DNA from 4 places in the Sphingomonas sp. TX0543 genome. Region 1 is predicted to be linked to each of the others. Evidence: predicted binding sites of a transcription regulator. Region 1 holds the regulator's gene; each other region holds the start of a gene.

Region 1 (2,199 bases):
GCACTGGCCTGCCGGAATCGAACCGGTTGATGCTTCGTGCGATGCTTGCGGATCTGCCGGTCGAGTTCGTCGATCTCGGCATCCTCCCCGATCGGCTCGATGTTCTTACCGAAGCGTTCGCCAATGTCCGGGCGGACATGCTCGTCACCACCGGCGGCGCATCGGTGGGCGATCACGATCTTGTCCGACCCGCCCTGGAGGCGGCCGGCACAGCGATCGATTTCTGGCGGATCGCACTGCGGCCCGGCAAGCCGATGATGGCTGGGCGTCGCGACGACTGCGTGGTCGTCGGCCTACCGGGTAACCCGGTGTCGGCCTTCGTCACCGGCATGCTTTTCGTGCGCCCGCTCGCGGCGGCGATCGCGGGCGCGCGCGATCCGTTGCCGCAAACCACGCGCGCGACGCTCGGCGAGCCCCTGCCGGCCAATAACGAGCGCACGGACTATCTACGTGCGGAACTGCGCGGTGGCCTGCTTTACACCGCCGCGATTCAGGACAGCTCGATGCTCGCGACGCTGGCGCGCGCGACCTGCCTGATCCTGCGTGAGCCATATGCTCCGCCCGCGGCAATTGGCGAATCGGCGGAAATCCTGCCGATCGCTTGACCTCTCCTCGCTTGTTCCGTAAAGGTTCCGCGTCTGTTCGCCTGCGGAGGATCGCGATGCTTACGAAGAAACAGCATGAGTTGATCTGTTTCATCCATGATCGCCTCGCCGAAACCGGCGTTTCTCCGTCGTTCGAGGAGATGAAGGATGCACTGGAGCTGAAATCCAAGTCTGGCGTCCATCGGCTTATCAGCGCGCTTGAGGAACGTGGCTTTCTGCGCCGCCTGCCCAACCGCGCGCGCGCGCTCGAAGTGGTGAAGATGCCTGAACGGATCGAGGCGGCGCAGCGTCAGCCGTCCGCGGATCAGGCCCAGCCGGCGAAGCGCGCGCTTCCGCAACCAGCGAATGATGTGATCGAAATTCCGCTCCACGGCAGGATCGCGGCGGGCATGCCGATCGAGGCGTTCGAGGGTTCGTCATCGCTGCCGGTTCCCGCGGCACTGCTGGGGGCAGGCGAGCATTTCGCGCTCGAGGTGGCGGGCGATTCCATGGTCGAGGCGGGTATTTTCGATGGCGATTACGCGCTGATCCGCCGCACCGAGACCGCGCGTGACGGCGAGATCGTCGTCGCGCTGATCGACGACAATGAGGCGACGCTCAAATATTTCCGCCGCGAGGGGGCGATGGTCCGGCTTGATCCGGCCAACCGGAGCTACGATCCGCAGCGTTATTCGCCGGCGCAGGTGCGGGTGCAGGGCAAGCTTGCGGGACTGTTGCGTCGCTACGATTGAGGCGATCGCGCTCGCTGGCACGACGCTCCGGCTTTCGCGGGTAGGCGCCGGCGGAGGTTAGTGTCCTGGCGGCAATGACCCACGGATGCCGATCGCCCGCAACGTGAACCGTCGCGATCCTTCCGCTTGCAAGGCTGATGGCGATGCCGCCGGTTTTCTCCAGCATCGGGCGATCCAATAGCAACCATTGCGGCGTGCAGGCGCGCGGCAGGCGACGGTCGCTGACGACGATATCGGCCGCGCGACACGCCGCCACCATCTGCGCCCACGCCGGCAGATATCCGCTGCGCGTCGCAAGGATGCGCCATCGCCGGCCGCCTGCCATCCTTGTGATCATGCAGGCATCCCGACTGCAGGCGGCATCCGGCTGCTCCGACAGCGGCAGGGGATCATCCTCCGCGCCGGCATTCTCCGCCAGCATCCCGCGCACATAGTCCCCGGTGCGGTCGCGCAGTATCGCCAGATCGCCGCGCGCGGTGCGGATCGCCACATGCCGTCCGTCACCGGTAACAAGCAGGTCCGGTGCCGGCGTTGCCAGCGCCCAGCCCGCACCGAGAGTTAGCGGGATGAAGCCGAGCCGCCGCCATCGCGTCCGCCACAATGCCAGCCACAATCCGCCGACCGCCATCAGCGCATAGGCCGCCCCCGGCATTGCGGGCAACGCCGTCACCGAGCCTGGCGCGGCGGCCGTCGTTCGCGCGATCCACAGCAACAACGCGAGCGCCTTTCCGGTCAGCCACCACAGCGGGCCCCCGACCCCGATCGCGTCGAACAGCAGCGCCAGCGCCTCCAGCGGCATCACAACGAAGGTGGTGAGCGGGATCGCGACGATGTTCGCGAAAGCGCCGTAAATCCCCGCGCGA
Region 2 (2,199 bases), 1.3 Mb from region 1:
TTTCAATGTCGCTTTCGGTGGATCGCTCAGTCGTGCGCTCTATGATGCACCGATAACGATCTTCTCGCCCGATCCGCGCCACGACTGGCGCTATTCGCTACGCGCGACCGTCGGAAACCGGGCCTTCAACTGGAAGGGGTTCTCGCCAACGATCGGCGTGACCTGGAGCCGCATGGATTCGACCCTGCCGCTCTACGCCAATAACCGCACGCGCTTCCGTTTCGCGATCGCGCGCTACTTCTGACGAGGCGGCGCGCTTCCGGCAGGGAGCGCGCCGCCGATCATCACTTACTGGTGCGCCGGCGCCGCGCCGGGATGCGCCGCCTGCGCCTGCTTCTGCGCGGCGACATTGGCCTTGTGCTTGTAGTAATAATGCCCGGCCGCGCAGCCCGCCATCGCGCCGGCGATGGCATGGTGGCCGGCATAATGCCCGGCGACGCCGCCCGCGACCGCGCCACGGATACAGCCCTTGGCCAGCGCCGGCGAGCCACTGAGCGCGAGCGCTCCGGCAGCCGCCGCGAGCATGATCTTCGATTGGGTCATGACTTCCTCCTAAAAAAGGTGCCGTGCTTTTGCCCTCCGGCGCCTGACGCGATCGCGTCCGGCGGATGAAATCGCGGTAATCGTTACGTCGACTTCTTCGTGCCGAACAGTCGATCGAGCACCACCTCCGCTACATCGCCCACCTTGTCGGCGACACGCTGCGGATCGAAGATGCCCGGGTCACCCGGCTTGACTGCCTCGGCCTTCGCCCGCTGCTTCATCGCGGCCGCTGCCGCTGCGGCGGCGGCCATCGTGAGCCCGGAGGCGAGCAATTCCCGCCCCGCGGGCGAATTAGCCTTGTCGAGCAGCGCCTCGCCCGCGTGTCGCAGTTCCTTGGGAATCTTCACTCCGCCAATTTTCTTGGGGATTTTCTTTCCCTTCTTGCTGTCCTTCTTCGCCATGATACGATCCTGCGCCAGCCCTGTGTGCCACCAATATAATACACATTGGCCGATGCACCAGCCCCGCGGCGCGCCTTGTCGCGGCCGGCCGCCGCCCCCATCTCGCCGGGGCTGGAAAGCTTCCCCGAACAGAAGTAGAACATCCTTCATGCTGACTCATATCTCCGTCCGCGGCGCGCGCGAGCACAACCTGAAGGACGTCGCGGTGGATATCCCGCGGGATACCTTGACGGTGATCACGGGGCTCAGCGGATCGGGCAAATCGAGCCTGGCCTTTGACACGATCTATGCCGAGGGTCAGCGCCGCTACGTCGAGTCGCTCTCGGCCTATGCGCGCCAGTTCCTGGAACTGATGCAGAAGCCGGATGTCGATCATATCGAGGGGCTGAGCCCGGCGATCTCGATCGAGCAGAAGACGACGAGCCGCAACCCGCGCTCCACCGTCGCGACCGTCACCGAGATCTACGATTACATGCGCTTGCTGTGGGCGCGGGTCGGAGTTCCCTATTCGCCCGTTACCGGCGAGCCGATCGCCGCGCAAACGGTCAGCCAGATGGTCGATCGGGTGATGACCCTGCCCGAAGGCACGCGGCTGTATCTCCTCGCGCCGGTCGTGCGCGGGCGAAAGGGCGAATATCGCAAGGAGCTGGCCGAATGGCAGAAGGCCGGCTTCACCCGTGTGCGCATCGATGGCGAGATGCACGAGATCGACGAGGCCCCGGCGCTCGACAAGAAATACAAGCACGACATCGAGGTGGTGATCGATCGCCTGATCGTGCGCGACGACATCGCGACGAGACTGGCGGACAGTTTCGAAACCGCGCTGAAGCTGGCCGACGGGCTCGCCTATATCGATCTTGCCGAGGGGGTGGTGCCGGGGCGCGAGGATGAGGCCGCGGCCGGCGGTCAGATGAAAAACGCCGGCATCCCGGCCAACCGCATCGTCTTCTCCGAAAAGTTCGCCTGCCCCGTCAGCGGCTTCACGATCCCGGAGATCGAGCCGCGCCTGTTCTCCTTCAACGCGCCGCAAGGCGCCTGCCCCGCGTGCGACGGATTGGGAGAGAAATTGATCTTCGACGAGGATCTGGTCGTCCCGAACCATGACCTCAGCCTGAAGAAGGGCGCCGTCGTGCCCTGGGCGAAATCGAACCCGCCCTCGCCATATTACATGCAGGTGCTGGGCAGCCTTGCGCGTGCCTACGGTTTCAGTCTCGAGACGCCGTGGAAGGATCTGCCCGGGGAGGTTCGGCTGATC
Region 3 (2,199 bases), on a different contig from region 1:
ACCGCCACGCCGACCAAGATCATTTGAGCCAGCATGATATACTGGACCGCTAAAAGTGACGTCTCGTTATAGGCGTATCGTGTTTCGCTCAGCATGATCTACTCCCTCTGAGCGCAGCATATCTTACTCACTTTTGAGAGCAAGCCATGAGCGGACAGGTCGCGGCGCTTCGCGCCGGTCACACGGGAGGGCTATAGCAAAGGCCCCGGTCGCGGTGCTTTTCGCTTCACCCAAGGAATATCAGTTCGCTCGACGGCCATCCTCTCAGCCGGATATGGCCGATCAAATTGATAAAGATCGGCAAGCGGCGCTGTTAGCCAGGTGCGCCAATGCTCTGGATCGAGGATAACCGGCGAGCGATCGTGAATGTCGGCAAACTCAATGCAATTGTCCGTCATGACGCCAGTGTATGAGAGGCCCCAATCCTCATTCGACCACAGCCCCGCCCACGCGAAAATCGGTTGATCGGGAACCGACAACCACGCTTCTGTCATCTTGCCCTTCGCACCGATGGCCTCTGCAAAGCGCGCCGTGGGAATGAGGCAGCGGTTGCCGGGGTCTATCGCCCAGCGCTTCCAAAATGCGCCCAGCTTGTCAAAGCGAGCATTATTGACTGGCTTCGGCGCGAGCGGCTGACCTTTGCGGCCCTTAAGCGTAACCGGGAAGCCCCAGGTCATCCGCTCTAGGACCATCTCACCGTCAACAAGCCGGACGACAGGGCCAAGCTCTTTCGGATGAACGCGATCGGGATTGGCGTTGTACTGCGCGCCATTTCCATTCGCGGGGATCACATCGAGAATTAGCTGGCGATCGCCGGGATTGTATCTGTTGCACATGAGAGGAAGCTGGTGGAGCAGCCTTTGGCTGTCAATCAGCCGGGTTAAGTGCCCGCGCGATTAGCAATGACTGTCTCCGAAAATGACCCCCCACAGGCCATCGACGTTTGAGCGGCGATCCTATGTTCCCTTTCCGTTCCCATATGCGTTAGAAGGGCAAAGAAGGGAATCACGATGTTGCTGCCACTCATGCAGCCGGTCCCGCTTGCCGAGGTGCCAGAGGGACTAATTCCCTTGCTCATCGGGGCGGCGGGAGCTGGCTTTCCCAGTCCCTCGCAGGACTGGGCTGAAGATCGCATTTGCCTGATCGAGTTGCTGCGGCTCGACCGCGCCGCCAGCTTTGTGTTCCGCATTAGCGGCACCAGCATGATCGACGCGGGTATCTACGATAACGATGTGGTGGTGGTCGATCGCGACACGCGCGCGGTCGAGGGCCATATCGTCATCGCCATAGTGGACGGCGGCTTTGTATGCCGTCAGCTCGCCCGCCGCCAGGGCGGCACTTTCCTAGAGGCGCGCAACAGTCGGCAGCACTCCGATCCGACCCCCGCCGAGGGTATCGAGATTTGGGGCGTGGTGCGAACCAGCGTCCGCGATTATCGGCTTTAGGTGGCCTCATGGCGCACGCGATTGCCGACATTTCAAATTTCTACGTCAGTGCAGAGCGGCTTTTCGACCCGAGTTTGCACGGTATTCCGGTCCTTGTTTTGAGCAACAACGACGGTTGCGCGGTCGCGCGCAGCGAGGAAGCCAAGGCCCTGCATATCCGCATGGGCGAGCCAGTTTTCAAAATCCGCGACCGCATCGAGCGGCACGGCATCCAGCTTCGATCGAGCAATTACGAACTCTATGCGGACCTCAATCGCCGTTTCAATGCGGTCATTGCTGAACATTCCGACACGGTGGAGATCTACTCCATAGACGAGAGTTTTTACCGGCTCCCCGCCCTACCCAATGGGCTAGGCGACGTGGCAGCGGCACATCGGTTGCGCGAGGACATATTGCAGCAAGTCGGGCTTCCGACCCGGATCGGCCTTGGACCAACGCGCACGCTATCGAAGGTTGCCAATGGTCTGGCGAAAGCCACCGAAAAAATATGGGGCGGCGTCGTCGATCTTCACGACACCGAATTGCGGCGGCGCCTATTCGAGAAATGGCCGGTTGGAGAGGTGTGGGGCGTAGGCAAGGCGCTTGAAGCGCGCCTTTTGCCCCTTGGCGTTCGCACCACCGCCGACCTGGCCGCGTTGCGGCCAGAGATCGCGCGCGACATTGGAACAGTCGTCCTCGAACGTCTCGTGCGCGAGCTGAACGGCATCGAGTGCATGGATTTTCAGGTCGAACCGGATGCGATGAAGGCTACCGC
Region 4 (2,199 bases), 1.3 Mb from region 1:
TTGCTGTCACGCGGGTGATCGCTTCCATTACATTGTGCACGATCGCATCGGTATCGAAATCTAGGAAATGTCCGCCGGGCATGGCGATGTTCGTCACATTCGGCTGGCGTGCGCCGGCACAGGCGCTGTCGGTTTCCTCCACGCCATGGATGCAGGTGAGCGGCGCCCAGGTGATCGCGCGAATGCCATGCAGCGCATCGCTGTCCGGCGTGCCGAGGTAGGTGATATTGCTGGGATCGCTGCGAAAGAACACCTGCCGCCCCGGCACGACCAACACCACCGCCGCAACGTGCCGGCGCAGATCGGCGGGCAGCGCGGGGAGCGCGGCGGCGAGCACGTCGGCGCCGAACGAGCGGCCGATCAGTACCAGTCGCCGCGTATGCGGCTCGGCCAGCGCGGTGCGGATCGCACCGGCGATGATAGCCTCGGTTTCGGCCGTGCTTCGCCGTACCCGGAAGGCGACCGGCGTGTTGAAACCGATCACGGGAATCCCGCGCGCCGCCAGCCGATCCGTCATCGTCTCGCCCGGGCCGAAGCGCAGGCCCATGTCGCCGGAAAGATACAGCGCCGCGACATCGCCTCTCGTCGGACCGTGCGCCGGGGTGCGTTCATAGGGATCGAGATCGAAATAGCTGCCCCGCCACAAGGCACCGCCGATCATCAGCACGATCACGCCAATCGCGATCGCGAGCCAGCGCAACCAGCGGCCAGGGCGCGTTAGCGCGTGGATGTGCCGTCTCCCGTGCATGATCGTCCCGTAGCAATGTTGATCCCGCACGGCAGTTTCAATGACATGACGAAATTGTCACTTCCACAAGTTGCGATTGACTCGCCGGTTTTGTGAGAACAAATTAGGAACATTGTTCTCCTTGCGAGTCGTGTTTCCGTGCCCAGCCCTGCCGTCATTGCCCAACTTCGCGAGACGCTGCGCACGATCGAGGGCGACGGGCACCGCCGGCGTGAGGTGATGCCGTTCGGAATCGAGGCGCTGGATGCGCGGCTTGCGGCCGGCGGCCTGCGGCTCGATGCGCTGCACGAGATTGCGCCGGCCACCCCCAGCCTGGCCGACGATGCCTGCGCCACGTTGCTCATGGCCGGCATCGCCGCGCGGGCATGGGGGCCGATCCTGTGGGTGGTGCACCGCCGCGATCTGTTCGCGCCTGGCCTCTATCAGGCGGGGCTCTCGCCGGAACGCGTGATCTACGCCGAGGCGCGCGACGATGCCGAGCTGCTGGCGCTGATGGAGGAAGGCATCCGCCACCGCGGCCTGGGCGCGGTGCTGGGCGAAGCCAAGCGTGCCGCCATGGGCTCCACCCGCCGCCTGCAACTCGCCGCCGAGGGCGGGCGCACGATCGCGCTGCTGATGAAGCGACATGCGCGGGAGGGCGGAGATCCGCTCGCGGTGCCATCCGCCGCGATCACGCGCTGGCGCGTCGCCGCCGCCCCGTCCGCACCGCTTCCCACCAGGGGGTTGGCGGGCGGTATCGGCCGCGCGCGCTGGCACCTTTCGCTCGCCCGCCAGCGCGGCGGCGATCCATTCGATCTGATCGTGGAGGCCGTGGATGAAACGGGTCGCCTCGCTCTACCTGCCGCACTGGTCGATCGACCGCGTCGTCAGGTCGGAGCGGCGCACGCCACCGCCGCCTGACGCGCTGGGGCCTGCACCAATCCATGCGCCGCGTCCGGCCGATCGCATCACCGGCTGGCGACCCGGCGCGCGCTGGGCGAAGGGCGGGCGCGGCGTCGTACCGGCCTTTTCGCCTGGCGGCACGCCGCTCGTCACCGCCCACAAGATCGGCAGTCGCGTCCAGATCGCCGCTGTCTCTCCGGCGGCCGCCGCGCTGGGCATCGCGCCCGGCATGGCGCTGACGCAGGCGCGGGCGTCCGTGCCGGGGCTGGACGTGCGCGATGCCGATCCCGTCGGCGACCGCGCCGATCTGGAGCGCCTCGCATTTGCCCTTGCCCGCCGCTGGACGCCGATCGTGGCGATTGCCGATCCCGATAGCCTGTTCCTCGACATCACCGGCGTCTCCCATCTCCACGGTGGCGAGACGCGAATGGCGGGGCGCATCGTTCGAATGCTGGCCCGGATCGGCATCGCCGCCCGCATCGCGGTGGCCGACACCAGTGGCGCAGCCTGGGCGCTGGCGCATTACGGAAAGGCATCAGGCGCGCATTCTGCGCCCCACTCACCCACCT

What was found. Region 1 encodes LexA, which represses DNA repair genes until DNA is damaged. Its sites were predicted from a motif close to GTTCCNCNCTTGTTCT; they were not measured.
Region 2: the regulator LexA is predicted to act here: its motif matches at 1,070-1,085, upstream of uvrA (excinuclease ABC subunit UvrA).
Region 3: the regulator LexA is predicted to act here: its motif matches at 961-976, upstream of ACM61V_RS00240 (LexA family protein).
Region 4: the regulator LexA is predicted to act here: its motif matches at 844-859, upstream of ACM61V_RS08155 (ImuA family protein).

What each region holds. Positions count from the first base shown of each region.
Region 1 covers NZ_JBLZUS010000002.1:2,889,689-2,891,887, forward strand. The annotation lists gene ACM61V_RS14495 (molybdopterin molybdotransferase MoeA) at 1-605, shown strand, start outside; gene lexA (transcriptional repressor LexA) at 662-1,336, shown strand; partial or broken gene ACM61V_RS14505 (ComEC/Rec2 family competence protein) at 1,413-2,199, opposite strand, start outside.
Region 2 covers NZ_JBLZUS010000002.1:1,543,133-1,545,331, reverse strand. The annotation lists gene ACM61V_RS08050 (porin family protein) at 1-244, shown strand, start outside; gene ACM61V_RS08045 (hypothetical protein) at 289-543, opposite strand; gene ACM61V_RS08040 (hypothetical protein) at 627-944, opposite strand; gene uvrA (excinuclease ABC subunit UvrA) at 1,093-2,199, shown strand, end outside.
Region 3 covers NZ_JBLZUS010000001.1:37,923-40,121, forward strand. The annotation lists gene ACM61V_RS00230 (hypothetical protein) at 1-95, opposite strand, end outside; gene ACM61V_RS00235 (SOS response-associated peptidase family protein) at 192-836, opposite strand; gene ACM61V_RS00240 (LexA family protein) at 1,011-1,445, shown strand; gene ACM61V_RS00245 (Y-family DNA polymerase) at 1,454-2,199, shown strand, end outside.
Region 4 covers NZ_JBLZUS010000002.1:1,568,894-1,571,092, reverse strand. The annotation lists gene ACM61V_RS08160 (AcvB/VirJ family lysyl-phosphatidylglycerol hydrolase) at 1-748, opposite strand, end outside; gene ACM61V_RS08155 (ImuA family protein) at 968-1,648, shown strand; gene ACM61V_RS08150 (DUF6504 family protein) at 1,563-2,199, shown strand, end outside.